Regions from separate parts of the Allobosea sp. TAF32 genome, predicted to be linked through region 1. Evidence: predicted binding sites of a transcription regulator. Region 1 holds the regulator's gene; each other region holds the start of a gene.
The links. Region 1 encodes LexA, which represses DNA repair genes until DNA is damaged. Its sites were predicted from a motif close to TGTTCNNNNTGTGTTCNG; they were not measured.
Positions count from the first base shown of each region.

Region 1 (9,570 bases):
GAAGCCCATCGCCTTCAGCGTGATGCCCGAATAGAAGTCGATATTCGGGTAGAGCTTCTTCTCGATGAAGTACTCGTCGTGCAGCGCGATGCGCTCCAGCTCGACAGCGACGTCCAGCAGCGGGTCGTCCTTGATGCCGAGCTCGTTCAGCACTTCATGCGTGGTCTTCTGCATGATCTTGGCGCGCGGGTCGTAGTTCTTGTAGACCCGGTGGCCGAAGCCCATCAGGCGGAACGGATCGTTCTTGTCCTTGGCCTTGGCGATGTATTTCGGGATGTTGTCGACGGTCCCGATCTCCTCAAGCATCTTGAGCGCCGCCTCGTTGGCGCCGCCATGGGCGGGCCCCCACAGGCAGGCCGTGCCGGCCGCGATGCAGGCGAAGGGGTTGGCGCCCGACGAGCCGGCCAGGCGCACGGTCGAGGTCGAGGCGTTCTGCTCGTGGTCGGCATGCAGGATGAAGATGCGGTCGAGCGCGCGCGACAGCACCGGGTTGACCTTGTACTCCTCGGCCGGGACCGCGAAGCACATGCGCAGGAAGTTCGAGGTGTAGTCCAGCGAGTTCAGCGGATAAACGAAGGGCTGGCCGACGGTGTATTTGAACGCCATCGCCGCCAGGGTCGGCACCTTCGCGATCATGCGCATCGAGGCGATCATGCGCTGATGCGGGTCCGAGATGTCGGTGGAGTCGTGATAGAAGGCGGACATCGCGCCGATCGAGCCGACCATGACGGCCATCGGGTGCGCGTCGCGGCGGAAGCCCTGGAAGAAGCGGGCCATCTGCTCATGCACCATGGTGTGGCGCGTGACGCGATAGTCGAAATCCGCTTTCTGCGCGGCGGTCGGCAGCTCGCCGTACAGCAGGAGATAGCAGGTCTCGAGGAAGTCGCCATGTTCGGCGAGCTGCTCGATCGGGTAGCCGCGATAGAGCAGCACGCCCTGGTCGCCGTCGATATAGGTGATCTGCGACTCGCAGCTCGCGGTCGAGGTGAAGCCGGGGTCGTAGGTGAACATGCCCGTCTGGGCATAGAGCTTGCCGATGTCGATGACGGCAGGGCCGACCGACCCTTGCTTGATCGCCATGTCGACGGTCTTGTCGCCGACCTGGAGCTGGCTCGTGTTTCCGCTCATCGATACCGATCCTTTCAAGGCTCGCTGCTGTTCAGCCCCTGTTTCGCCTGTCCGCCGGCACTTCCGCGCCAGCCTTTTCCCATCCGCGGCCCGCGATGTGACGGGCTGATGCCGGGAGGGGAGGTGGAAGGAGACCCATGTGACTGATTTACAAGCAATATTCGTGCCCCGCCACGGGGTGGCCGCGCAACGCACTTGCGCGTCACTAGACCATTTGCCCAGTGCATTCAACCGAGCCTAAAGGCGATTGGAACCGCGTCCGGATCATATCTGCGCGAGCAGCGGCAACGCCGCCATCGCGAGGCGGCATGCGCGAGCATGAAAGCTGAAAGTGGGGCACCGCTCGGCAGCGGCGATGCCCCATGACGACAGCTCAGGCCTGGTCGGCGAGCCGCGCCAGCGTCTCGTCGCGGCCGAGCACGGCCATCACGTCGAACAGGCCGGGCGACATGGCGCGGCCGGTCAGCGCGGCGCGCAGCGGCTGCGCCGCCTGGCCGAGCTTGATGCCGGTCTCCTCGACATAGGCCCGCACGGCTGCTTCGAGCGGAGCCGGCGACCAGTCGCTGACCGCGGCGAGCTTCTCCGCGATCTGCGGCAGGCGCTGGCGCGCGGCTTCGTCGAGCAGGCTCTTGGCCTTGTCGTCAAGCTGCAGCGGGCGTGGGGCATAGAGATAGAAGGCGCTGTCGAGCAGCTCGACCAGCGTCTTGGCGCGCTCCTTGAGGCCGGGCATCGCTGCGAGGAAACGCGCTTCGAGCGCGGGCGACAGCGTTGGGCCGAGCCCGCGGGCAGGGCCGATCTCCGGCAGGATGACCTTCAGCGCGTCGAGCAGTTCCTGGTCGCTCGACTGGCGCATGTAGAGCCCGTTGAGGTTCTCGAGCTTGGCATAGTCGAAGCGGGCCGGCGAACGGCCGATCGAGGAGAGATTGAAGGCGTCAATCATCTCCTGCGTGGAGAAGACCTCCTGGTCGCCATGGCTCCAGCCCAGCCGCACGAGATAGTTGCGCAGTGCCGCCGGCAGATAGCCCATCGAGCGATAGGCATCGATGCCGAGCGCGCCGTGGCGCTTCGAGAGCTTGGCGCCGTCGGGACCGTGGATCAGCGGGATATGCGACATGCTCGGCACGTCCCAGCCGAGCGCATCGTAGATCTGCGTCTGGCGGGCGGCATTGGTGAGATGGTCGTCGCCGCGGATGACATGGGTCACGCCCATGTCGTGGTCGTCGACCACGACGGCGAGCATATAGGTCGGCGTGCCGTCCGAGCGCAGCAGCACGAGGTCATCGAGATTCTCGTTCTGCCAGACGACGCGGCCCTGGACCTCGTCATTGACTACGGTCTCGCCGGTCTGCGGCGCCTTGAGGCGGATCACCGGCTTCACGCCTTCCGGCGCGGTCGACGGATCGCGATCACGCCAGCGCCCGTCATAGCGCAGCGGCTTGCCCTCGGCGCGCGCCTTCTCGCGCATCTCCTCGAGCTCGGCCGGGCTGGCATAGCAGTAATAGGCCCTGCCGGCGGCGAGCATCTGCTCGGCGACCTCCCGGTGGCGCGCCGCGCGCTGGAACTGATAGACGGTCTGGCCGTCCCAATCGAGGCCGAGCCATTCCAGCCCGTCGAGAATCGCGGCGATGGCTGCGTCGGTCGAGCGTTCGCGGTCGGTGTCCTCGATGCGCAGCAGCATCTTGCCGCCTTGCCGGCGGGCATAGAGCCAGTTGAACAGCGCCGTGCGGGCTCCGCCGATATGCAGGAAACCGGTGGGCGAGGGCGCAAAGCGCGTGACGACGGCATTGCTCATGGAAGGCAACTCCGGCCGGGCGGCACGAGCCGCCCGGGGCAAGACAGGGAAATGGCGCAGGTCATGACATGACAACCGGCGCGCGCCCTGTAACATGGCTTGGCCGGAAAGGTTAAGCGGTCAAATTGCTGCGCCGGCGGGGGAGGGGCGGAGAATGCAGCCGGGGCCGCCGGGGCAGGACATGCCGCGCGGCGCGCGAGCCGAGGCCTTGCCTTTGCGCCTGCTCGCGCCCTGGCTGATCTCCGTTCGCTTCAAAGCCTGGTTCAACCACTGGCAGGCCCGGTTCGGTCAGGCGCTCGAATTGGAGGCGGAGCGTCGCCGCCCGTTCCTATGGCTGCCTGTGGCGACGGGCGTCGGCATCCTACTTTATTTCGCGGCAGATCGTGAGCCGGCTTTGTGGGCGCCTCTGACCGGCTTCGCGCTCAGCGCGATCTTCGCGTTCGCGCTGCGAACCCGTCGGTTCGCCTCGATGGCCTGTCTGGCGGTGGCCGCCGCCTTCGCGGGTTTTGCCGCCGGCGTCTGGCGGACGGCCGATATCGCCGCGCCGATGCTGGAACGGCCGCGAATCGGCAAGGTGACGGGTTTCGTCGAGAGCGTGGAGGCACGCGACAACGGCGCCCGCATTGTCCTGCTGTTAACGGAATTCGCCGGAATGCCGGCCGCGGAGCGTCCAAGGCGCGTGCGCGTCAATATCCGCGCCGGCTCGGTCGCTCCGGGGGATCATATCGCGGCGACGGCGCGGCTCCTGCCTCCACCGGGGCCAGCTCGGGCGGGCGGTTACGATTTCGGGCGCGATGCCTTCTTCCGCGGCATCGGCGCAGTCGGCAGTATCGCAGGCAAGATCGCGTCGGCGCCCGCGCCGCATCCAATGCCGACGCGCCTTGCCGTCGATGTCACGATCGACCGGGCCCGCAACGCGTTGACCCGGCGCATCGCCGAAGTGGGCGGCGGGCAGGGCGGGGCGGTCGCTGCAGCCCTTGTCACGGGGAAGCGCGGCCTGATCACCGAGGCGACGAACAATGACCTGCGCGCGGCCGGGATCTACCACATCGTCTCGATCTCAGGCCTGCACATGGTTCTCGCGGCCGGGACGATTTTCTGGCTGGTGCGCGCCCTGCTGGCGCTCTCCCAGACTGCCGCGCTGCGCTGGCCGATCAAGAAGATCGCGGCCGTCGCGGCGATGCTCGGCGCGACCGCCTACTGCATCTTTTCAGGCAGTGACGTCGCGACCGAACGCTCGCTGATCATGACGCTGGTGATGCTCGGCGCGATCCTCGTCGATCGTGCTGCACTGAGCATGCGCAATCTCTCTCTCGCCGCCATGATCGTGCTGCTGCGCGAGCCGGAGGCGCTGCTCGGACCGAGCTTCCAGATGTCATTCGGCGCGGTTGCGGCCCTGATCGCCTTTGCCGAACGCTGGGAGAGCCGAAAATGCACGGAGCCGCCCCCGAGCCTGCCATGGCCGCTCGGGCCGGTCTGGGCAGCGGCGCTCGGCATCATCGTCACCACCTTGCTGGCGACGGCCGCAACAGCGCCTTTCGGGGCCTATCACTTCCAGACCTTCAATCCTTTCGGCCTGCTCGGCAACGCGATGGCGCTGCCCTTCGTCTCGCTCTTCGTCATGCCGGCGGCGGTGTTCGGCGTGCTGGCCTATCCCTTCGGGCTGGACTGGCCCGCCTGGGCGCTGATGGGGCTGGCGTCCGACGTCGTGCTCAAGGTGGCGCACTGGGTGGCAAGCATCGACCATTCCACCGTGATGATCGCCGCCTTCAGCCCGGTCGTGCTGACCTGCTTCGTGCTGGCGTTGCTTTGGCTGACGCTTTGGACCACGGCCTGGCGCTGGCTGGCGGCGGTCCCCATCGTGCTCGGCGTCGCCATCGCCGGAAAGCCGGAGCGGCCGGAAATCCTGATCGAACGCGACGGCTCGGGGCTTGCTGTGCGGGCCCCCGATGGACGCCTTGCGGTCGCCGGCAAGCCCAGCCGCTTCGTGCTGCAGCAATGGCTGGGTGCCGATGGCGACAGCCGCTCGCCGGACGATCCGACGCTGCGCGCCGGCATCGCTTGCGATCAGCTGGGTTGTGTTGCGCAAACGGCTGACAAGCGCACGGTTTCCTACACGCGCGACCGGTTGGCGATCATCGAGGACTGCCTGCGGGCCGACCTCGTCGTCACCGCCATTCCCTGGAGCGGCGCCTGCAAGGCGCGGCTGATCGAGCGAATGGGACTGTCACGCGACGGCGCGACCTCGCTCTACCGCACGGCGTCGGGATGGAGCAGCCGCATCTCAGAGCCCAGCGCAGCCGATCGGCCGTGGAGCCGCCGACGCGAACCGCGTCTGGCGGCGCCCGCTGCAACGAGCATCAGCATTCCGCCAGCATCCGCCGATGGCGAAGCCGAGGTCGAGCGGCTTCAGTAACGCCGCATCAGATTGACGAGGCGGCCCTGAATCTTGACCCGGTCCGGCCCAAGCACACGCGTCTCATAGGCGGGATTGGCGGCTTCGAGCGCGATCGAGGAGCCGCGTTTGCGCAGCCGCTTGAGTGTCGCCTCCTCGTCGTCGATCAGTGCCACGACGATATCGCCGGTATTGGCCGAGTCCTGCTTGCGGATGATGACGGTGTCGCCGTCGAGGATGCCGGCTTCGACCATCGAGTCACCGCGCACTTCGAGCGCGTAATGCTCGCCGGAGCCGAGCATGTCGGGCGGCAACGAGACGGTGTGGCTGCGGTTCTGAATGGCCGAAATCGGTGTGCCGGCGGCGATGCGGCCCATGACCGGGATCGCGATGGAGGAACGGCTGTCCTCATCGGCGGTGGGGCGGGGTTTGCCGAGATTGGGCTGCGTGCCGAGCCCGCCCTGGACGACCGCAGGGCTGAAACGCGGCCGCTGCTGCGGCGTACCGAGTCCATCGGGCATCTTGATGACTTCGAGCGCACGCGCCCGGTTGGGCAGGCGGCGGATGAAGCCGCGCTCCTCCAGCGCCATGATCAGCCGGTGGATGCCGGATTTCGAGCGCAGATCGAGCGCGTCCTTCATCTCGTCGAAGGAGGGCGGCACCCCGCTCTCACGCAAGCGTTCCTGGATGAAGCGCAGGAGTTCGTGTTGCTTGCGTGTCAGCATGATCCCGCCGGCCCCGGAAAAGCGTAGATTCGAAACAAATCACGAACACCATAACTGTTCGCCTTGTGTTCCGCAACCCGTTCGCGCGAGGGCGCCTGTCTACAGCAGCGGCAGGATACGGCAGAGGTCGCCTATCCTGGCCGGCGCAGCATGGGCCGGGCGGATCGTCAGCGCCTGCGCCCGCGCCAATGTGCCGAGCATGGAGGAATCCTGCCGGTCGAAAGGCGTTGCAACCCAACCATCGGGCGTCAGCGCCAGCTCCGAGCGCAGATAATCCTCACGCTCGTCATTGCCCGGCAGGTCGCGGCCGAGGCGGGCGGGGATGCTGCGATCGCGATCCGCATCGGCCAGGCCGAGCAGGGCTTCGATCAGCGGCAGCACGAAGAGGTGGCCGCAGACGATCGAGGAGACCGGGTTTCCGGGAAGCCCGACCACGACCATCCGGCCGAGCCGGCCGGTCATCATCGGCTTGCCCGGTCGCATCGCGATCTTCCAGAAGCCAAGCGACATCCCGGCCCGCGTCAGCGCTTCCTGTACGAGATCGTGGGCACCCACCGAGGCGCCGCCGAGCGTGATCAGCACGTTGGCGTCGGCGTCGCGCGCCTGAGCGATCTTGGCCGCGAGGTCGGCATGGTCGTCGCGGGCGATGCCGAGATCGAGCACTGCGCCGCCGGCCTTCTCGACCAGCGCGGCAAGGGCGAAGGAGTTCGAGGCGACGATCTGGTCGCGCCCGACCGGATCGCCCGGCGCCACCAGTTCGTCGCCGGTGGCGAGAATCGCGACCAACGGCTTGCGCCGGACTGGCAGCGTCGGATGTCCCATCGCGGCGGCTAGCCCGAGCGCTGCGCTGTCGAGCACGCGCCCGGCCTTCAGCAGGACGTCGCCTTCGTGGAAATCGAGGCCCGCTGCGCGCAGGAATTTGCCCTTGGCCGGCGACACCCGCACGCGGATCTCCGGGCTACCGACGCCGTCTGCGTCTTCCTGCATTAGGATCGTGTCGGCGCCCTCCGGCATCGGCGCGCCGGTGAAGATGCGCACGGCCTGTCCCGGTCCAACCGTGCCCTCATAGGCCCGGCCGGCGGCGGATTCGCCGATCACGGCAAGCGTCGCACCTTCGGCCATGTCGTCGGCACGCACGGCATAGCCATCCATGGCGGAGTTGGCGAAGGGCGGCTGAGTTCTGAGCGCCTTCAGATCGGCTGCGAGCACCCGCCAGGCGCATTGCGCGAGCGGCAGGGTTTCCGCCCCGATCGGCCCCGGAACGCTGTCGAGCAGCGCCTTGCGCGCGACGGGGACCGGGGTGAGCGCCATCAGCGGGCTTTCGCCTCGTAGTCGCCGGACTGGCCGCCGGATTTGTGAAGCAACCGGATATTCTCGATCCGCATCGCCCGGTCGACCGCCTTGACCATGTCGTAGACTGTGAGACAGGCGACGGAGACGGCGGTGAGCGCCTCCATCTCGACGCCGGTCTGGCCCTTCATCTTCACCTCGGCGCGCACGCGCACGCCCGGCAAGGCCTCGTCCAGTTCGAGATCGACGGCGATCTTGCTGAGCAGCAGTGGGTGGCAGAGCGGAATCAGCTCATGCGTGCGCTTGGCGGCCATGATGCCGGCGAGGCGCGCCGTGCCGAGCACGTCGCCCTTCTTGGCGTTGCCGTCGCGCACGATCGCGATCGTCTCCGGCGCCATCACGACGCTGCCCTCGGCTATTGCCGTGCGGGTCGTCTCGGCCTTGTCGCCGACATCGACCATATGCGCCTGGCCTTGGGCGTCGAGATGGCTGAGCCGGCTCACGCCGCGTTCTCTTGAGCCTGGCCGGTCAGCAGGGTCCGCGTCGCCGCTGTGACGTCCGCCTGCCGCATCAGGCTCTCGCCGACGAGGAAGCTGTTGACGCCGGCCTTGTTGAGACGGGCGATGTCGGCATGGGCAAAGATGCCGCTCTCGCCGATGATGATGCGGTCGGCCGGGACGCGCGGCGCCAGCCGCTCGGTCACGGCGAGGTCGACGTGGAAGCTGCGGAGGTCGCGGTTGTTGATGCCGAGCAGCCGGCTTTCGAGCTTGAGCGCGCGGTCGAGCTCGGCGTCGTCATGCACTTCGACGAGCACGTCCATGCCGAGATCGCGAGCGGTTTCGTTCAGCGCCCGGGCGGTGTCGTCGTCTACGCCGGCCATGATGATCAGGACGCAGTCGGCGCCCCAACTGCGGGCTTCGTAGACCTGATAGGGCTCGTAGAGGAAATCCTTGCGCAGCGCCGGCAGGCCGGAGGCCTCGCGCGCCTGTGTCAGGAATTCCGGCTGGCCCTGGAAGGAGGGCGCGTCGGTGAGTACCGAAAGACAGGCGGCGCCGCCGGCGGCATAGGCGCGGGCGAGCGAAGGCGGGTCGAAATCGGCGCGGATCAGCCCCTTGGACGGGCTGGCCTTCTTGATCTCGGCGATCAGGGCCGGCTTGCCGTCCGCGAGCTTGGCGGCGAGCGCATCGGCGAAGCCGCGCGGTTTGGCGGCCGCGCGGGCACGGCGTTCGATCTCGGCCTGCGGCACCGCGGCCTTGGCGGCCGCGATCTCCTGGCGCTTATAGGCTTCGATCTTGGCGAGGATGTCGGTCATGCCGCCCTCACGCGTTCGAGGCTTTGATCAGGGCGTCGAGCGTCGCCTTGGCCTTGCCGGAATCGAGGGCCGCCGTCGCCTGGGCGAAGCCGTCCTTCAGGTTCGCGGCCTTGCCGGCGACCAGTAGCGCCGCCGCCGCATTGAAGGCAGCGATGTCGCGGAAGCCGGTTCTCTCGCCGGCCAGCACGGCGTTCAGCGCAGCCGCGTTCTGCTCGGGCGTGCCGCCGCGCAGCACCTCCGGCCTGGCCGGCTCAAGGCCGACATCGGCGGGGCTGATCGTGAAGCTCTCGATCCTGCCGCTATCGAGCGAGACGACGCGGGTCGGGCCGGTGGTGGTGATCTCGTCGAGCCCGTCGGAGCCGTGCACGGCCCAGACGCGGGTCGAGCCGAGCGAGGCCAGCACCTTGACCATCGGCTCGAGCCAGGTCTCGGAGAAGGCGCCGATCAACTGGCGCTTGACGCCGGCCGGGTTGGAGAGCGGGCCGAGCAGGTTGAAGATCGTGCGCGTGCCGAGTTCGGTGCGCACGGGCGCGACATGGCGCATCGAGGCGTGATGCGTCGGCGCGAACATGAAGCCGACCCCGGCCTCGGCAATGCAGCGCTCCGTGCCGGCCGAATCCAGCCCCACCCTGACGCCGAGCGCGGTCAGCACGTCCGCGGCACCCGAGCGCGAGGAGGCCGCGCGGTTGCCATGCTTGGCGACGGGCACGCCGCAGGCGGCGGTGATGATCGAGGCCAGCGTCGAGACATTGTAGGAGCCGGAGGAATCGCCACCGGTGCCGACGATGTCGATCGCCTCGGCCGGCGCCTTCACCGGCAGCATCTTGCCGCGCATTGCGCCGACCGCGCCGGCGATCTCCTCAATCGTCTCGCCGCGCACGCGCAGCGCCATCAGGAAGGCGGCGGACTGCGCATTGGTGACCTCGCC
Region 1 covers NZ_JBFRDM010000008.1:44,884-54,453, reverse strand. Annotated here, with positions in the region: gene gltA (citrate synthase) at 1-1,128, opposite strand, end outside; gene gltX (glutamate--tRNA ligase) at 1,502-2,920, opposite strand; gene AB4Z16_RS17335 (ComEC/Rec2 family competence protein) at 3,075-5,336, shown strand; gene lexA (transcriptional repressor LexA) at 5,330-6,040, opposite strand; gene AB4Z16_RS17325 (molybdopterin molybdotransferase MoeA) at 6,140-7,351, opposite strand; gene moaC (cyclic pyranopterin monophosphate synthase MoaC) at 7,351-7,833, opposite strand; gene trpC (indole-3-glycerol phosphate synthase TrpC) at 7,830-8,642, opposite strand; gene trpD (anthranilate phosphoribosyltransferase) at 8,650-9,570, opposite strand, start outside.

Region 2 (9,570 bases), on a different contig from region 1:
GTTCACCCCGGCCAATCTCGTCTGGCTCTGGCCGTTCCCGCTGCTGACGGCGCTGTGCGGCTACCTCGCCTGGCGGCGGCTGCATGGCGCGCATGAGTTCACGCCCTTCGCGTTGACCGTCGCGATCTTTCTGCTCTGCTTCGTCGGGTTGTCGATCTCGAACTTCCCCTATCTGGTGCCGCCCGACATCACGATCTGGGACGCGGCGGCCGCACCCTCCTCCCATATCTTCGTGCTGATCGGCGTCGCTTTCCTCCTGCCGATGATCCTGTTCTATACGGCCTTCGTGTACTGGACCTTCCGCGGCAAGGTCAGGGTCGACAGCGGCTATCACTGAGTGAGAGGATAACGATCAGGCTTCGTTCAGGCGGGGCCTGCAAAGACGACTTGAGTTCCCCGCATCTCCCGGCGAGATTGCGGGGCGTTTCGTCGAGGAACCGTCCATGCAGTGGGAAGACTATCGCCAGTCCGAGAATCTCGAGGACCGGCGCGGCGGCGGCGGTGGCGGCGGTTTCGCCGGCATGCCTGGCGGGCGCGGCGGCATCGGCATCGGCACCATGGTTGTGCTCGGCCTTCTCGGCTGGGCGCTCGGCATCGATCCCCGCCTGCTGATCGGCGGCGCCGAAATGATCGGCGGCATTGGCGGGCGCGAGCAGACGCAGGAAACCCGCCGCTCTTCCGGCCCGCCGCAGGACCAGATGGGCCGCTTCGTCTCGGCCGTGCTGGCGCAGAACGAGGACGTCTGGTCGAAAATCCTGCCGCAGCAGGCCAATATCCGCTACCAGCCGCCCCGGCTCGTGCTGTTCTCCGGCGTCGACCGTTCGGGCTGCGGCACGGCGCAATCGGCGATGGGGCCGTTCTACTGCCCCGTGGACAAGAAGGTCTATCTCGACACCTCCTTCTTTCAGGAGATGCAGCGCAAGCTCGGCGGCGGCGGCGACTTCGCCTATGCCTATGTGATCGGGCACGAGGTCGGCCACCACGTCCAGAACCTGCTGGGCATCCTGCCCAAGGCCAACCAGATCCGCGAGCGTTCCTCCGAGCGCGATTCGAACGCGATCTCGGTCAGGATCGAATTGCAGGCCGACTGCTTCGCCGGCGTCTGGGCGCATAATATCCAGGCGATGGGCCGGATCGACCAAGGCGATATCGAGGAAGCTATCCGCACCGCCTCTGCGATCGGCGACGACAAGCTCCAGCGGGCGGCGCAGGGCGTAGTCGTGCCGGATTCCTTCACGCACGGCTCGTCGGCGCAGCGGACGAAGTGGTTCAACACCGGCTTCCAGTCGGGCTCGCTGCAGAGCTGCGACACCTTCCGGAACCCCGTATAGGCATTCGCACACGGATCCTTCGAACAGCCGAGCCGGTGAGCCGACGCCGGCGATCAGGCGCCGGGCGCGATCAGGATATCGGCCCGGACCGTGCCCAAGATCGTCTCGGCCGTGCTGCCGATCACCGCTTCGGCAAAGCCACCCTGCCCGTAGCGGCCGACGACGACCAATTCTGCTCCGGCCGCGGCGCGGCAATGCTCGATGGCCGCGGCGGCATTGCCCTCGACGCTCTGGGTGCTGAGCCGCGTGATGAGGCTCTCGGGAAGCTTTGCCGCGTCGAGGAAGGCCTTCATCCCGGCCTCGGCCTCCGCGCGGAGGAAATCGCCCTTGCCTTGAAAATCGGTCCTGGGGCCGGGGCCGGGATGGGCATGAACCAGCAGGAGGCGCGCCTGCGGAAACAGTTCCGCAGCCGCCAGCAGAGCCCGGCGCGAGCCCTCCGAGAAATCCGTGCCGACGACAATCGTGCCGTAAGGGCGATCGGCGCGCCGGCGGACGATCAGGACCGGAACAGCCGCCCTGCGAACGATATAGTCAACGGCCGTCCCGACAACGTAGTCGCGGACGTCGTTGTAGCGCGCGACGCCGGTCACGATCAGTCCGCTGCCCCGCTCGGCGGCGACCTTGGCCAGCACGTCCGGCAACGAACCGTTACGGACCAGCAGTTCCGCCTCGCCGGCCGCCGAGGGCAGCTCCTCGCGCCAGGCCTCGGCCGCAAGACCGGCGCTCCCCTGCTCCGTCGCATTCGTGACATGCAGGATCGCGAGCTTTGCCTGCCATCCGCGCGCCAGCAGCACTGCGCGTTCCGCAGCCCTGTCGGTGCGCGAGGACAGATCGCTCGCCAGAAGAATCTCGCCCGGTATCGTCATATCAGCCTCCCGACGCCTCCAGCTTAGGAGGCACGCGGCCCGATGTCATGCCGCCTCGGACACCGCCCTACCCTGCGCGCTCGCGCCACACCGGCAGGCGCTGCGGCGCCTGGTCGAGGCGCCCTTCCAGGACCATCGCCTTCGGCAACACGAGCCCGGACCGGAGCCTGCGCCCGGCGAAGGACAGCGCGACGCGCTCGCGCAGCGCAGCGCCGACTGCGTGAAGCGGTATCAGGGCCGGCAGATCCGGCGTGAGCAACAGATAGCGCTCCACCACCAGCGCCCAGTGCGCCTGCGGCACGTCGCCGGCCTCGAACAGCACGAGCCGATCGCCGCGCGCCGCGGCCGCCCCACCCTGCCAGGCCGCGGCCGGGCCGGTGCGCAGATAGCATGCGCCGGTCGTGTCCGCGGCACGCTCGAAATCGGGAGCGCCGACCGTATCCACGATCACCGCATGACCGAGCAGCCCTTCCGCCACCGCCGGGATCAGCACGGCCAGCGTGGCGGCGAGAGCTCGTGGGGAACCATCGGCGCGGATCACGGCTGTGAGCATACGCAAGGTTCTATGCCGCAGCGCAGCACGCCGCAATCCGGCTCTTGCATTTTGTTCTTGTTATGTTCACTCTATCCGAGATCACAAAATGCCGATTCCCGGCAGTGAACCGGTTCGAAAGCCATGCCACAGGCCAGACCCACCGAAAGGCCCTATCCATCGGCCCAGCCGCTGCGGCGGCACGACAGGGAGCCGACCATCTCGGCGCCAGTCGTCGCGCCGGCCGACCCGCTCGCCTATGCCGGCCACCGCATCGACCCGGAACGACGGCGCGGGCGGGGCGCCACCGTCAATCCGGGAGGGCGCTACGAAGCGGAGCAGCGCGTCACCGAGGATGATGGCTGGGGCTCGCTGGAAGAGTTGCCGCCGTTCAAGACCGAGATCGCCTATGAGAAGGCGCGCAACATCATCACGCGCAACGACTCGCCGGACATCTCCTTCGACCGTTCGATCAATCCCTATCGCGGCTGTGAGCATGGCTGCGTCTACTGCTTCGCGCGGCCGACCCACGCCTATCTCGGCCTCTCGCCCGGCCTCGACTTCGAGAGCAAGCTGACGGCGAAACCCGACGCCGCGGCACTGCTGGAGAAGGAACTCTCCTCTCCTTCCTATCAGCCGCGCACCATCGCGATCGGCACCAATACCGACGCCTATCAACCGATCGAGAAGAAGCTGAGGATCATGCGCCAGATCCTGGAAGTGCTCTCGAAGTTCAACCACCCGGTCGGCATCGTCACCAAATCGGCCCTGGTCCAGCGCGACATCGATATCCTCGCCCCGATGGCCGAGAAGGGCCTGGTCAAGGTCGCGCTCTCGGTCACGACGCTCGATCCCAAGACGGCGCGGGGCATGGAACCGCGCGCCGCCTCGCCGCCGAAGCGGCTCGAGACGATCCGCAAGCTGTCGGAAGCCGGCATCCCGGTGACGGTGCTGGTTGCGCCCATCGTACCGGCGATCAACGAGCATGAGATCGAGCGAATTCTGGACGCCGCCAAGGCGGCGGGCGCGCAGGAGGCCGGCTATGTGCTGCTGCGGTTGCCGCTCGAGGTGCGCGACATCGTGCAGGAGTGGTTGCTGACGCATCATCCCGACAAGCTTCGGCATGTGATGTCGCTGATCCGCTCGACCCGCGGCGGCAAGGATTATGATTCGCAATGGGGACAGCGCATGGTCGGCTCAGGTCCCTATGCCTGGATGATCGGTCGGCGTTTCGAGCTTGCGGCCGAGCGTATCGGCTTCAACACGGCGCGCCGGAGGCTGCGCACCGACCTGTTCGTAAGGCCCGAGAAGGAAAAGGCGCAGCTGAGCCTGTTTTGAATGGACACGCGCGGAGGTCGTACCGGGCGCAACGAAGCGTAGAACCGCGATCCATTCCGGAGCGCCTCTGATTGCCGGAGCGCCTCTGATTGAAGGCTTGGGCATGGATCCCGGATCGGCGCCGCCCATGGCAGATTGTCCGGGATGATGGTGGAGGAGGACGACAGCGGTCTAGCTCGCGGCGGCACTCTGTTGCATAAGCCCGCCATGCCCGCTGATTTCAGCCGCGAGACACACGCCATCGCTAACGCCCTCTGGCCGCTGGCCGGCATTGACGAGGTTGGGCGCGGGCCGCTCGCCGGCCCGGTCGTGGCGGCGGCCGTCATCCTCGATCCGGCCCGCGTGCCGCATGGGCTCGACGATTCGAAGAAGCTGCCGGCACCGATCCGCGAGGAGCTCTTCGGCGAGATCATGGAGCGGGCGCTTGCAGTGGCTGTCGCCAGCGCCACAGCGGTCGAGATCGACGCGCTCAACATCCGACAGGCGACGCTGCTGGCGATGCGCCGGGCGATCGCCGCGCTGCCGCTGGCGCCGCTGCATGTGCTGGTCGACGGCAACGATCCGCCGCAGATGAGCTGTAGCTGCGAGGCGATCATTCAGGGGGACGGTGCCGTGGCCTCCATTGCGGCCGCATCGATCGTCGCCAAGGTGACGCGCGACCGAATGATGGCGCGGCTGTGCCGGCGCTATCCGGCCTATGGTTTCTCCGGCCATGTCGGCTATGCGACGCCGCAGCATCGCAAGGCCATCGCCGAGCACGGCCCCTGCCCCGAGCACCGCTATTCCTTCGCCCCGGTGAAGGGCGTCTGGTTCCGGTAAGGATTGCCTGGCGTCATTCTCGGGTGAAGCGAAGCCCGGACCCGAGAATCTCAGACAGAAGGAGGCCCCAGGGCCGTCCTCGGCAGGAGATACCGGGTCAAACCCGAGCATGACGGGAACCCTGCCAGATTGCCCTAGCGGCAATCCGCGGGTTAACGCCCGTTTACGAATTTCCCTTGTTTGCCAACGAGCTAGGCAAAATCTGCAGCCCCAAAACGGGACGCATTTTTTTCAAAGCGGAAACCCGGCCTTTACCCTGTCCGGCCAATATCGCGCTCGTTGAAGTTGCGTAACGGTCTTGGCGTCATGGGTATCTCGCGTACCGGGACCGCCAGCGCTCCCGTCCGGATTCAGGTTTCGCGTACCGGACGGCCAGCGCTGGGGGCTCGGATGAAGGCCAGGAGCCTTCCCGAACAAATCGGCGTTCCGCAGGAACTGCCGCTCGATCAGATCCTCGTCGGCGACTGCGTCGCGGCGATGAACGCCTTGCCGCCGGCAAGCGTCGACCTGATCTTCGCCGATCCGCCCTATAACCTCCAGCTCGGCGGCGATCTGCGCCGGCCCGACGACAGCCTCGTCGATGCCGTCGACGACGACTGGGACAAGTTCGCCTCATTCGCCGATTACGACGCCTTCACGCGCGCCTGGCTTGCCGCCGCGCGCCGCGTGCTGAAGCCGGACGGGGCGCTGTGGGTCATCGGCAGCTACCACAATATCTTCCGCGTCGGTGCGACGCTGCAGGATCTCGGCTTCTGGATGCTGAACGACATCGTCTGGCGAAAAGCCAATCCGATGCCGAACTTCCGCGGCCGGCGCTTCACCAACGCCCATGAGACGCTGATCTGGGCGGCGCGCGGCGAAGCTTCGAAATACACCTTCCACTACGAAGCGCTGAAGGGCGGCAATGACGACCTGCAGATGCGCTCCGACTGGTATCTGCCGCTTTGCACAGGCGATGAGCGCCTGAAGGACGCTGGCGGCGCCAAGGTGCACCCGACGCAGAAGCCGGAAGCCCTGCTTGCCCGCGTCCTGCTCTCGGCCTCCAATCCTGGCGACGTGATCCTTGATCCGTTCTTCGGCACCGGCACGACCGGCGCCGTCGCCAAGGCGCTCGGCCGCCATTTTATCGGCCTCGAGCGCGATGCGACCTATGCCAAGGCTGCGCGCGAGCGCATCGCCGCGGTGACGCCGCTGGCGCCGGAAGCCTTCTCCACCGCGCCCTCCAAGCGCAGCGAGCCGCGCGTGCCGTTCCTCAGCCTGGTCGAAGCCGGGCTGGTGAAGGCCGGCGAGACCGTCCATGACGAGAAGCGGCGCCACAAGGCCGTTATCCGCGCCGACGGCACGCTGATCCTCGGCCCTGCCGTGGGCTCGATCCACAAGGTCGGCGCGCTGGCACAGGGCCTACCGGCCTGCAATGGCTGGACCTTCTGGCATGTCGAGCGCGAAGGCGGGCTGACCGTGCTCGACGCGCTGCGCGGCGAGATCAGGGCGCAGATGGCGGCGGGCTGACCGCCCGCCGGCCAAAACTCCTGCCATCATTCGTTCAGAGGATGCGCGCGCCGGCTGCGCGCCCACTCTGGCTCGTGAGATCGTAGCGGGGCTGTCATGGCCACCATCCTGAAGAACGGCTCCCGCGGCGCTGAGGTCAAAAAGCTTCAGGACGATGACGATGACCTATCGCGTCTTCGAGCGGTAGAGCCCCGCGCGCTCGACGACCTTCAGCATGACGCTCGGCAGCGGCTCGCCGGCAAGATTCGCCAGCTTTGTGAAGCGCATGCCAGCGGGAGCTAGAGTCCGCTCCGGAACGCTGCCGGTGAACACCGTCAGTTCCAAAGGGAAATGCGTGAAGACGTGGCGCACCGGCTCGGCCAGCCGGGTCCAGCGCAGGGGCAGCGGCGCATCCTGCGCGGCGCCGTCAAGCTCGTAATCGGCGCGCCATTCGCTGGTCGGCACCTCAGCCATGCCGCCAAGCAACCCCTTGGCGGGGCGCGTGCGCAGCAGGATGGCCCCATCGGCACGGGTCAGGACGAAGGCAGCGCCGTAGCGGATCTTGCCCGCCTTCTTCGCCGCCTTGCGCGGAAAGCTCTCCTGCATGCCGTCCGCCCGCGCCCGGCAGGGATCGCGCCAGGGGCAGAGCCCGCAGGCCGGGTTGCGCGGCATGCAGATGGTCGCGCCGAGATCCATCAGAGCCTGCGCGAAATCGCCGGGCCGATCGATCGGCAGCATCGCCAGAACCTTCTCCCGGATCAGCGGCCGCGCGCCCGGCAGTTCATCGGCGATGGCGAAGAGCCGCGTCATGACGCGCTCGACATTGCCGTCGACGGCCGCGGCCGGCCGGTCGAAGGCGATGGCGGCGACCGCTCCGGCCGTGTAGGCGCCGATGCCCGGCAAGGCCCGCAGCCCCTCCTCCGTATCGGGGAAGCGACCGCGGTGATTCTCGGTGACCGCGCGGGCGCAGGCGTGGAGATTGCGGGCACGGGAATAGTAGCCGAGGCCGGCCCAGGCCTGCATCACATCCTCGGAAGGCGCTTCGGCAAGGGCCTTTACGGTCGGGAAGCGCGCCATGAAGCGCTCGTAATACGGTTTGACCGCCGCGACCGTGGTCTGCTGCAGCATGATCTCGGAGGCCCAGACACGATAGGGATCAGGGCGCTCGCCCGCCACGGCGCGCCAGGGCAGCGCGCGGCGATGGCGGTCATACCAGGCGAGCAGATCGACCGCGCGGGCCATCGGAACGGAGGCGTCCATGCGCCGGGTTTAGCGCGAGGAGCCGACGTCGCGAAAGGCCGAACAGTCGCTGGGATCGAAAACGGGCGTCAGTCATTGCGCCCCGGTCCCGCTTTCGCGGAGCCGGATCATTTCTGTCCTCGGCCTTCTGACTTTCCGCGGCCGCATAGCGGCCGGTCTCGACCACGCGCCTCAGTAGGGGTGACGATCCGTCTTGTTGGTCCACGCCGCATAGGCTTTGAGACCAACCTCTCGCTCGAAGTTCTCGGTCACCCTGATCCGCCTGTCGCCCCACGGCTTGGCGAAATCCTCGTATTGGAACGCGTCGTCGAAGCCGATTGCGCTGGTGTCCTTCAGGCTGGCGGCAAAATAGACGTGGTCGATGCGAGACCAGTAGATCGCGCTCATGCACATCGGGCAGGGCGCGCCGTTGATGTAGATCTCGCATCCCTTGAGCATGCGCGCGCGCTCTGGCACCGGATCGGGAGAGCCTGCCTCGCGCGGGATCATTTCCAGGATCGTGCCGGCACCGTATTCGCTGCCCAGCAGCGCCTTGGGATTGAGGCGGGCCGAAGCATCCATGATCGCGGTGACTTCGGCATGGAGGACGGGAATGCCGGTGAGGAGCACGCGGTTCTGGCCGCGTCCGATGATTTCACCGTCTTTGACGATAACGGCGCCGAAGGGACCGCCCCATCCCTTCTCAACCGATTCGATCGCGAGCCGCGTCGCCTCTTCCATGAATTTCCGCTTTTCCGGCGAAGGCGTAGCGGCGACAGCTTCGACGGCAGGCAGCGCCATCGCACCGGCAGCGCTCAATGCGACGGCCGCCGTGAAGAACTGGCGGCGGTTCGGATCATCGGGCGCATCGCAGCCGAGGGTATGAACAGTGGCGCAGGAGCAATTCGGCATCGCATTCGAACCTTCAGGCGTAGGCCCAACTCAAGCCGAGTACGTCACCGCCCTCGGCGACAGTTCCCGCCGGACCTGCCATTGCGGCATTTAGCGCTGAAATGCTGTAGGCGAGTTAATTTCAACTGTCAGTTTCAACCCGGTGAGGCAGAAATGGCCACGCGTTCGGACATGATGATGCCCCGCGCCGCGCAATCGACTTGCCAGGCCGCCGCCCGCTCGCGCAAACTGAGCCATGGCCGCAAAGCACCTCGCAGAGCTGATCGACGACTGCATCGCGCCCGCGCTCGCCGCGCAGGGCTTCGCGGGGCGTGCCGTCGTTTCGCTCTGGCCTGAGATCGTCGGCGAGAGGCTGGCGGCGCGCTCGCGCCCGCTCAAGATCGACTGGCCGCGGCGCCGGCCCGCCCCTGGCGAGGCGACCGAGCCGGCAACGATGGTCGTGCGCGTCGAAGGCGCTTTCGCGCTGGAGATGCAGCAGCTCGGCCCCTTGGTGATCGAGCGGGTCAACACCCATCTCGGCTGGCGCGCCGTCGGCAAGCTCGTGCTCAAGCAGGGGCCGGTCGCCCGGCCCGTGGCGCCCAAACCGGCGCCGAAGCTCAACGAGGAAGCAGCGGCGCGGATCGACGAGCAGGTCGCCTGCGTCGCTGACGAGGGCTTGCGCGAAGCGCTGGCGCGGCTCGGCCGGGCCGTCGCACTCAGTGCGAAAACGCGAGACCATGACACGGCTTCGTGAGCAATGCGCGCAGCGGCACGATGTGCTCTTGCCACAATCGCGCTGGCCTCTATAGAGCGATTCATCGCATTTGCTTCAAGCGAACGGGTGTCCGCTTCGCTTGAAAATACTCAAGCTCCGCAACCGCTTTTGGACCTTTCGGGGATTGCTCACGATGACGAACAGGCGACAGCTCCTGACCGGCGCAGCCGGTATCGCGGCCGCCGCGCTCGCCGGCGTTAACGCCGTGCGGGCACAGACCAAGCTTCCCGATGCCGGCCCGCTCGGCGATGTCTGGCTGGGCTCCCCCGACGCCAAGGTCACGATCGTCGA
Region 2 covers NZ_JBFRDM010000003.1:229,483-239,052, reverse strand. Annotated here, with positions in the region: gene cydB (cytochrome d ubiquinol oxidase subunit II) at 1-337, shown strand, start outside; gene ypfJ (KPN_02809 family neutral zinc metallopeptidase) at 444-1,331, shown strand; gene AB4Z16_RS08635 (universal stress protein) at 1,385-2,197, opposite strand; gene AB4Z16_RS08630 (hypothetical protein) at 2,265-2,756, opposite strand; gene AB4Z16_RS08625 (PA0069 family radical SAM protein) at 2,874-4,067, shown strand; gene AB4Z16_RS08620 (ribonuclease HII) at 4,275-4,886, shown strand; gene AB4Z16_RS08615 (site-specific DNA-methyltransferase) at 5,193-6,395, shown strand; partial or broken gene mutY (A/G-specific adenine glycosylase) at 6,588-7,634, opposite strand; gene AB4Z16_RS08605 (nucleoside deaminase) at 7,806-8,354, opposite strand; gene AB4Z16_RS08600 (DUF721 domain-containing protein) at 8,761-9,258, shown strand; gene AB4Z16_RS08595 (DsbA family protein) at 9,413-9,570, shown strand, end outside.
Region 2: a site for LexA is predicted at 2,803-2,820, ahead of AB4Z16_RS08625 (PA0069 family radical SAM protein). Genes of this name have one in related genera too.

Region 3 (9,570 bases), on a different contig from region 1:
TGCGCTGTCCCTCCGTCACGCCGCAGGAAGGCGGCGCGCTCGCCCTGCTCGCCGCCGTGCTCACGGCCGAAGGCTATGAAGTCCACCGCCCGGTCTTCAGCGAGCCGGGCACACCGGATGTCGAGAATCTCTATGCCCGCATCGGCAGCGAGGCCCCGGTCTTCGTCATCGCCGGACATACCGACGTCGTGCCCGTCGGCAACGAGGCGGCCTGGACACGGGCGCCCTTCGACGGCGCAATCGAGAACGGGACCCTCTACGGGCGCGGCGCCTGCGACATGAAGGGCGGCCTCGCCGCCATGGTTGCGGCGGCGATCCGCTATCGCCGCGAGAACCCCGATGCGCCCGGCTCCATCGCCTTTCTGGTCACAGGCGACGAGGAGGGCCCCGCCGTCAACGGCACGGTGAAGCTGCTGGCCTGGGCGCATGAGCGTGGCGAGCGCTTCGACCATTGCATCCTCGGCGAGCCGACCAACCCGGCAACGATGAGCGACATGATCAAGATCGGCCGGCGCGGCTCGCTGACCGGCCAGATCACCGTCCATGGTATCCAGGGCCATGTCGGCTACCCGCACCTCGCCGATAACCCGATCCGCGGCATGGTCCGGCTGCTGGCGGCGCTCGACGCCGGGCCGCTCGACACCGGCACGGAGCATTTCGACCCGAGCAATCTCGAAGTCACGACGGTCGATGTCGGCAACCCCGCGTCGAACGTCATCCCCGCCCAGGCCAGGGCCGTCTTCAACATCCGCTTCAACGACGTCTGGACGCCCGAGACGCTCGCAGCCGAGATCGAGCGGCGTCTGCACGAGGCCGCGGGCAACACCGTGCGCTACGAGGTCGGCTTCCAGCCGACCAACGCCGTCGCCTTCCTGACCGCGCCCGGCCCGTTCGTGGCGATGGTCGGCGATGCCGTCGAAGCCGAGACCGGCAAGCCCCCCGCCCTGTCGACGACCGGCGGCACATCCGACGCGCGCTTCATCAAAAGCTTTTGCCCTGTCGTCGAGTACGGCGTCGTCGGCAAGACGATGCACCAGATCGACGAAAGCGTGGCCGTCGCCGACCTCGCTGCACTGGAGCGGATCACGCATCGGTTACTCGCCAGCTATTTTGCAGCGCAACATAAAGCTTGACGCGCCGGAACTGCGAGCCATTATCGCCGTTAGACGAAAGTCTAAGAACGCAGATAATGGAGATCGTGATGAGGCTTGCCGCCGACGACATCGCGCGCTCGCTGCGCGGTTCCTGGCATCTGATGACCCGCGGCACTGAAGCGCTTGCCGAACTCGACCTCAGCCGCGACGGCTTCTGGCGCTCCTTCCTCGCCTTCGCGCTGATGTTGCCGGCGACCGTCGCGATCCTCGCCGCGGCCCGCCTGTTCGCCGGCCTGCCGAACAGCGCCGGCCTCTTCACCGTGCCTGAGCTCGTGCTGGCGGTGATTGGCGCGCTCTGCCTCGCCATCCTCGCCGTGCCGGCCCTGCTGATCGCGCTGCGCCCGGAGCTTGCGCAGGCGCCGCGGTTCACCAGTTTCGTCATCGCCTGGAACTGGGCCGGCATCGTTTCGGCCAGCCTCATGGCGGTGCCCGCCGCCGTCTTCGCGCTGGGGTGGTCGACACCGGAGCTGGCGCTGGTGCAGGCGGCATTCTTCGCGGCGATCGTGCTGCGCTTGCGCTATTGCGTGGCGCGTGCGGCCTTTGGCCCGGAAGGGCACAGCATCGCGCTGCCGCTGGTCATCGCCAGCATCGTGCTCGACTATGGCGTGATTCGGCTGTTCAGCCTGTTCTGAGCCCGTCTCAGTAGTCTACACCTGCGAGGTAGAGCCCGCAGGACGGCGCGAGGGCGGCGCATTGCGCACGGTCGCGCGCCGCCAGGATCTGGCCGAGCTTCTCCTCGGGCCAGCGTCCCGCCCCGACCATCTTCAGGCTGCCGACGATCGAGCGGACCTGATGATGCAAGAAGGAGCGGGCGTGGGCGTAGACCACGATCTCCGCGCCCTCGCGCCGGACATCGAGCCGGTCGACCGTACGGATCGGGCTGTTGGCCTGGCATTCGGCAGCGCGGAAGGTCGTGAAATCGTGCTTTCCAAGCAGAGACTTGGCGGCGCGGTCCATCGCCTCGTGGTCGAGCTTCACCGGAACGTGCCAGACGCGGCCGCGATCGAGAGCGGGCGGCGCCCGCCTGTCGAGAATGCGGTAGATGTAGTAGCGGCGCTTTGCCGAAATGCGGGCGTCGAAATCATCGGGGACGATCTCGGCGCTGAGCACGCTGACCGGGAAGCGCGCCTTCAGCCGGGCATTGCTCGCATCGCGTACGACGTCGGTCCGCCATTCCCTGTCGATATCGACATGGGCGACCTGATGCGTGGCGTGGACGCCGGCATCCGTGCGCCCGGCGCAGTGCAGCCGGACGGGGTGGCCGCAGAAGGCCTCGACCGCCTCCTCGACGCGCTGCTGCACGGACGGGTCGCTCGCCTGGCGCTGCCAGCCCGAAAACGGCGTGCCGTCATATTCGATGACGAGCTTATAGCGCGGCATCAGAGCTGGCCGCCAAAAAGTGCGAAGCGGTTTTTGGACAACGGCCCGCTCCGTTAAAGCTTGTCGCCGGCCCCGAGCCGCGCGCCGCGCAGGAACTCGGCCCCGCTCATCGGCGCCTTTCCGGCGCGCTGGACCTGCAGCAGCTTCACCGCCCCGACGGCGCAGGCGACGGTGCCCTCGTCATCGAGCAGCGTGCCCGGCTCGGCCGCGCCGCCAGCGCGCGCCGTGCGCAGGATCTTCAGCCGCTCCGGCCCCTTGCCGAGGTCGATCTCGGCGAAGGCGCCCGGGAAGGGCGAGAGGCCGCGCACCCGGTCATGCACCAGTTGCGCCGGCAGCGTCCAGTTCAGCTTGGCCTCGGCATTGGTGATCTTGGCGGCATAGGTGACGCCTTCTTCCGGCTGCGGCGTGAACTGCAGGCCGCCGCGGCCCAGCGCCGCGAGTGCGCGCACCATCAGATCGGCACCGAGGATGCTGAGCTGGTCGTGCAGTTCGCCGGCGGTCAGGTCGGGCCCGATCGGCAGCGTCTCGACCATGGCGACAGGGCCGGTGTCGAGCCCCGCCTCCATCTTCATCACGCAGACGCCGGTTTCGGCATCGCCGGCCATGATCGCGCGCTGGAGCGGCGCCGCGCCGCGCCAGCGCGGCAGCAGCGAGGCATGGAGGTTGAGGCAGCCGAGCTCGGGCAGATCGAGGATCGCCTGGGGCAGGATCATGCCATAGGCGACAACGACGGCGACATCGGCCTGATGCGAGGCGATGATCTCGGCCTGCTCCGGCGTCTTCAGCGTCGCGGGCGTGAAGACCGGGATGCCGAAGCGCTCCGCCGCCTTGTGCACAGGCGAGGGCTTGAGATCGAGGCCGCGGCCGGCCTGCGCCGGGGCGCGGGTGTAGCAGGAGACGACCTCATGCCCCTGCCCGACGATCTCGGTCAGGACCGGCACGGCGAAATCCGGCGTGCCCATGAAAATGACGCGCAAACTCATACGCTCGACTTTACCTCAGCTCCGGCATGGCACCGGAAGAATGAAACAGCCTGCCGATTACGCAGCCCGCTCGCGCTTGGCCGCCTTGGCGAATTTCTTGGTGACGCGCTCGCGCTTCAGCCGCGAGAGATGATCGATGAAGAGCACGCCATCGAGATGGTCGATCTCGTGCTGCAGGCAGGTGGCGAGCAGGCCATCGGCTGCGATCTCCAGCGTCTTGCCGTCGAGATCCATATAACGGACCTTCACCTCTGCGGGACGCTCGACCTCCTCGTAATATTCCGGGATCGAGAGGCAGCCTTCCTCATAGACGTTGAATTCCTCCGAGGACCAGGTGACCTCCGGATTGATGAAGACCTGCGGCTTTCTCGGTTCCGGCTCCTCGCCCTCCTTCGCCTCCGGCTTCGAGAGGTCGATCGTCACCACGCGCAGCGGCACGCCGATCTGGATGGCGGCGAGCCCGATGCCCGGTGCGTCGTACATCGTCTCAAACATGTCCGCGACCAGCGCCTTGATTTCGGGCGTGACAGCCGCGACCGGCTTCGAAACAAGGCGAAGCTGGGCGTCGGGCAGGATGACGAGCGGGCGAACGGACATGGGATTCCAAGGAGAAAGAGCTGTTGAGCCCGGGACATAAGCATTTGTGGGCAAGCGGTCAAACTGTTCCGCTTTCGTTCGCCATTGCTCATCGAATCGGCTAGGCTCGGCGCATGAACGAGATCGCCTTCACCCTGCTGGAGCGCCCGGTGAGCTGGGCCGAAGCCGCCCTCGGCTTCGCAGCCCTGAGCCTTGTGCTCCTGCTCATGGCCGTGATCGCCGGCTGGCGTGGCGGCAGGAGCCGCGCGATTGAGGTCGCGATGGCGGCCGAGCGCGCCCGCGAAATGGACGACAAGGTCGCGGAGATGAACCGCCAGCAGGCGGAACTCGCCGGCCGGATGCAGTCCATGGCCGAAATCCTCTCGACGCGGCAGGGCGATCTTGCCCGGCTCGTAGCCGACCGGATGGACGGGCTTAGCCACAAGGTTGGCCAGGGCCTCGAACAAAATGTCCGCCAGACCACCGAAAGCCTCGGCAAGCTGCAGGAGCGGCTCGCGGTCATCGACACCGCCCAGAAGAACCTGACCGACCTGACCTCCGAAGTGGTGACGCTCAGGGACGTGCTCGCCAACAAGCAGGCGCGCGGGGCCTATGGCCAGGGCCGGATGGAAGCGATCGTCCGCGACGGCCTGCCCGCCGCCTTCTTCACGTTCCAGCCGCAGCTTTCGAACGGGCGCCGGCCGGACTGCCTCGTGACCCTGCCGGGTGACGGGCGCGGCCTCGTCATCGACGCCAAGTTCCCGCTGGAGAGCTTCACGCTGCTGCGCGAGGCACGCGGCGACGACGCACGCAAGGCCGCCGGCCAGCGCGTGCGCAGCGATGTCGGCGTGCATGTGAAGGATATCGCCGAACGCTATTTCCTGCCCGGCGAGACGCAGGATGTCGCGCTGCTCTTCGTTCCGTCGGAATCGATCTATGCCGACCTGCACGAGCATTTCGACGATGTCGTGCAGCGCGCGCACCGGGCGCGGGTGATGATCGTCTCGCCCTCGCTGCTGGCGCTGGCGATCCAGCTGATGCAGTCGCTGGTGCGCGATGCGCGCATGCGGGAAGAGGCGCAGGTCATCCAGACCGAGGTCGGCAAGCTGCTCGACGACGTCCGCCGGCTGGGCGAGCGGGTCGACAAGCTCGATACCCATTTCCGCCAGGCGCAGGACGATGTCGGCCAGATCAAAACCTCGGCCGGCAAGGTCACCAGCCGCGCCGAGAAGATCGGCGCGCTCGATTTCGAGGACGAGAAAAGCGAGCCCAAGCTGCCCTTCGCCAAGGGGCTGGAGCTGAAGGCCGCGGCGGAGTGATCAGCCGCGGCTGAGCACCGCCGAAAGCTCAGGTTTCACGTTCAGCGTCTGGAAAACGACACAGTAGCGCTCGGTGAGCTTGAGCAGCGTGTCGAGCTTCTCCTGCGGCGCGTCGCTCTCGACGTCGAAGAAGAGGCGGATGGCCTGGAAGCCGACCGGCGCATCCTTGGCGACGCCGAGCGTGCCACGGAAATCGAGATCGCCCTCGGCCCGGACGACGCCCTTCTTCAGCTCGATCTCGAGGGCGGTGGCTACCGCCTTCAGCGTCACACCGGCGCAGGCGACCAGCGCCTCCAGCAGCATGTCGCCGGAGCAGAGCTCGGCGCCCGAGCCGCCTGAGGCGGGATGCAGGCCGGCGAGCGCGATAGCCCGGCCCGTCTCGACCTTGCAGGCGATGCGCTGATCGTCGAGCTCGCCATGGGCCTTGAGCGTGATGACCGCAGCCTCAGGATTGGTGCGGTATTCGTCCTTGAGAGGAGCCTGCAAGGCACGCAGCGCGGTGACGTCCATCATCGTGATCCTTCTGAACCGGTCAGCCGGCTTGTAGCCGCTTCAGGCCGCCGCCTCCACCTGCGGCACGGCGGGCTGGCTTTCCTTTTCGAGCGCCCGGCGCAATTCGCGACGCAAGGTGACGAAGCCGACGGAGCCCTCCTCGCGCGGACGCGCCAGCAGATTGTCGAGGTTGAAAGCGACCGGCCCCGGCTGCCGCGGCAGGACGAGGATGCGATCGGCCAGGCGCAGGGCCTCCTCGACGGAGCCCGTGGCGATGACGACGGCGGGGCGCGCTTGCATACAAAGTTCCGGCAGGAAGGCGGTGAGCCGAACGCGCGCATCGGCATCGAGCGCCGCAAAGGGCTCGTCGATCAGCAGCTGCCGCGGTCTGACCAGCAAGAGGCGGGCGATGGCGAGCCGAAGCAGCTCCTCGGGCGAGAGCGCAGCGGGCCGCTGCTTCGCCTGCCCGGAGAGGCGGAGGCGAACCAGCACATTGGCGATCAGGCCCTCGCGCTCGAACGGCGTCACATTCGGGAGGACAAAAGCCAGGTTCTCGGTCAGATCGAGCCAGGGAAAGAAGCGCGGCCGGGCGCAGAGCAGGCCGATCTCAGTCGTCGGTATCGCCGCTTCCTCATCGCCCCGCAGACCGGCGAATGCTCGCAGCGCCGCCCCACGCACCTCCGGCGCACCGAGCAGGGCGACGACCTCGCCAGCCCTGGGGCGCGGCGGAGCGTATTCGGGAGAGCGGGAGAAATCGTGAAGAGCGGCCGACATCGCTGGCTCCATCCATAACAAGGCGGAAGGAGCGCAGACGGCATCGGGCCGTCCCGTCGTTCCCGCGCTTTAGCTGCATTTGTTTCGCGCCCGCAAGCTGAGGCTCAAATCGGCGCGTGTCCTCTTCTAAGGTCCGATTGTCCTTTTTGTCAAACGATACTCACCGCCACATGCCGGCATTTTCGGCCGCCTTTTCCTGATGCGGGGCCTCGTCGCGCAAGGACGCGCATCCGCCTTTCAGGTCCGATCGTTCTGCTTGTCAAACAACACAATCACGACCGTCAATTGGCCAATCACCAGGAAGCATCCGTGGATTTTAACCCTCTCGTCCCCTTTCCACGCGTGCTAGAACAGCCCCAGACGACGGAACCGTGCCCACGTGACAGCCTCCTCCACAACGCCCACGCTCGCCCTCTCCGACATGTTGCACGACCCGGAGGCGGGCATCGCGAAGCTGTTCGAGGCGGCACGGCGCAAGGACAAGGCGGAGAAGCGGCAGTTGCTCGTGGCCGGGCTGCGGCAGTTGCTCGACGACGGCCGGGTTTCGGCCAAGGCAATCCTGACGGGTCCGCGCGGCGGCCTCGCCTGCGCGCACCGGCTCTCGGCGGTGATGGATGCCGTCGTCATCGGGCTGCACAAGGCCGCGGCCTCTTATTTCTATCCGGCCGACAACCCCTCGCAATCGGAACGGATCGCGGTCGTTGCCGTCGGCGGCTATGGCCGCGGCACGCTGGCGCCGGGCTCCGACGTGGATTTGCTCTTCCTCTTCCCGCACAAGCAGACGGCCTGGGGCGAGAGCGTGGTCGAATCCATGCTCTACCCGCTCTGGGACCTGAAGCTGAAGGTCGGCCATTCCGTACGCTCGATCGACGATTGCGTGCGCGAAGCGCGGGCGGACATGACGATCCGCACGGCCTTGCTGGAAGCGCGCTTCCTGGTGGGCGACCGGGCGCTGTTCGACGAGATGACTCGTCGCTTCAATGCCGAGGTGGTGGAGGGCACGGCCGCCGCCTTTACCGAGGCGAAGCTCGCCGAACGCGAGACGCGGGTGCAACGGGCCGGCGCCTCCCGCTATCTGGTCGAGCCGAACGTCAAGGACGGCAAGGGCGGGCTGCGGGATCTCAACACGCTGTTCTGGATCGCCAAATACTCCTACCGCGTCGACGACGTGCGCGAGCTGGTCGCGGCCGGGCTCTTCGACGAGGACGAGCTGCAGATGTTCCAGCGGTCGGAGGAATTCCTCTGGCGCGTGCGCTGCTGGCTGCATTTCATCACGGGGCGCGCCGAGGAGCGGCTCTCCTTCGACCTGCAGCGCCAGGTCGCCGCCGCCATCGGCTATGTCGGCCGCAGCGGCCAAGCCCCCGTCGAGCGCTTCATGAAGGCCTACTTCCTGATCGCCAAGGATGTCGGCGACCTCACCGCCATCGTCTGCGCCGCGCTGGAAGCGCGCCAGCAGAAGCCGCGCGCGACGCTCTCGCGGCTGTTCGACACACTGGCGAAGCGCAAGCGCGAACGCTCCCTCGGCCATCGCGACTTCAAACTGACGAGCCAGCGCCTCAACGTCATCGACGACAGCGCCTTCGAACGTGATCCGGTCAATCTGCTCAGGCTCTACGAAATCGCCAGCCGCGAGGATCTCGCGATCCACCCCGGCGCAAGCCGTCTGGTGACGCAATCGCTGAGGCTGGTGACGCCGGGCTTGCGCAACGACCCGGAAGCCAACCGCATCTTCCTCGAAATCCTCACCGCCCGGCGCTCGCCGGAGGTTGTGCTGCGTCGCATGAACGAATCCGGCCTGCTCGGCCGCTTCATCCCGGATTTCGGACGCGTCGTGGCGATGATGCAGTTCAACATGTACCACCACTATACGGTGGACGAGCATCTGATCCGGGCGATCGGCGTTCTCGCCGAGATCGATGCCGGCGCGCTCGAGGCGGAGCACCCGCTCGCCAACGAGATCATGCCGACCATCGCCAACCGGCGCGCGCTTTATGTCGCGCTGTTCCTGCACGACATCGCCAAGGGGCGGCCGGACGACCATTCGCTTGCCGGTGCCCGCATCGCGCGCAAGCTCGGCCCGCGCTTCGGCCTGACCAGCGCCCAGACCGAGACGGTGGCGTGGCTCGTCGAGCACCATCTCGACATGTCGACCGTGGCGCAGAGCCGCGACCTCGGCGACCCCAAGACGATCGAGAGCTTCGCGGCGACGGTGCAGACCCTGGAGCGGCTGAAGCTGTTGCTCGTTCTCACCGTGGCGGACATCAAGGCAGTCGGCCCCGGCGTCTGGAACGGCTGGAAGGGCCAGTTGCTGCGCACGCTCTATTACGAGACCGAGCTCGTGCTGGCCGGCGGCCATTCGGCCGTCGAGCGCAAGGCACGGGTCACCGTGAAGCAGGACGCGCTGCGCCAGCGCCTGGCGGATTGGAGCAGCGAGGAGCGCGACGCCTATATTGCGCGCCATTACCCGGCCTACTGGATCAAGGTCGATCCCGACCGCCAGGAGAAGCACGCCCGCTTCCTGCGCGAGGCCGAGCAGGCAGGGCGGACCACCGCGACCATCGTCGAGACCGACCAGTTCCGCGGCGTCACCGAGCTTACCGTTCTCGCGCCCGACCATCCGCGGCTGCTCGCCATCGTCACCGGGGCTTGCGCGGCGGCCGGCGGCAACATCGTCGACGCCCAGATCTTCACCACCAGCGACGGGCTCGTGCTCGATACCATCTCGGTTTCGCGCGCCTTCGATCGCGATGACGACGAACTGCGCCGCGCCGAGCGGATCGCGGCTGCGATCGAGCGGGCGCTGAAGGGCGAGATCAAGATCGCCGATCTGGTGGCCCAGCGCCGGGCGCCGCCGCCCCGCGGCCAGACCTTCCAGGTGCAGCCCGAGGTCAT
Region 3 covers NZ_JBFRDM010000010.1:99,293-108,862, reverse strand. Annotated here, with positions in the region: gene dapE (succinyl-diaminopimelate desuccinylase) at 1-1,133, shown strand, start outside; gene AB4Z16_RS22870 (hypothetical protein) at 1,202-1,786, shown strand; gene truA (tRNA pseudouridine(38-40) synthase TruA) at 1,794-2,534, opposite strand; gene fmt (methionyl-tRNA formyltransferase) at 2,588-3,517, opposite strand; gene def (peptide deformylase) at 3,575-4,114, opposite strand; gene AB4Z16_RS22850 (DNA recombination protein RmuC) at 4,228-5,412, shown strand; gene AB4Z16_RS22845 (OsmC family protein) at 5,413-5,922, opposite strand; gene AB4Z16_RS22840 (ATP-binding cassette domain-containing protein) at 5,965-6,678, opposite strand; gene AB4Z16_RS22835 ([protein-PII] uridylyltransferase) at 7,100-9,570, shown strand, end outside.
Region 3: a site for LexA is predicted at 4,179-4,196, ahead of AB4Z16_RS22850 (DNA recombination protein RmuC). Genes of this name have one in related genera too.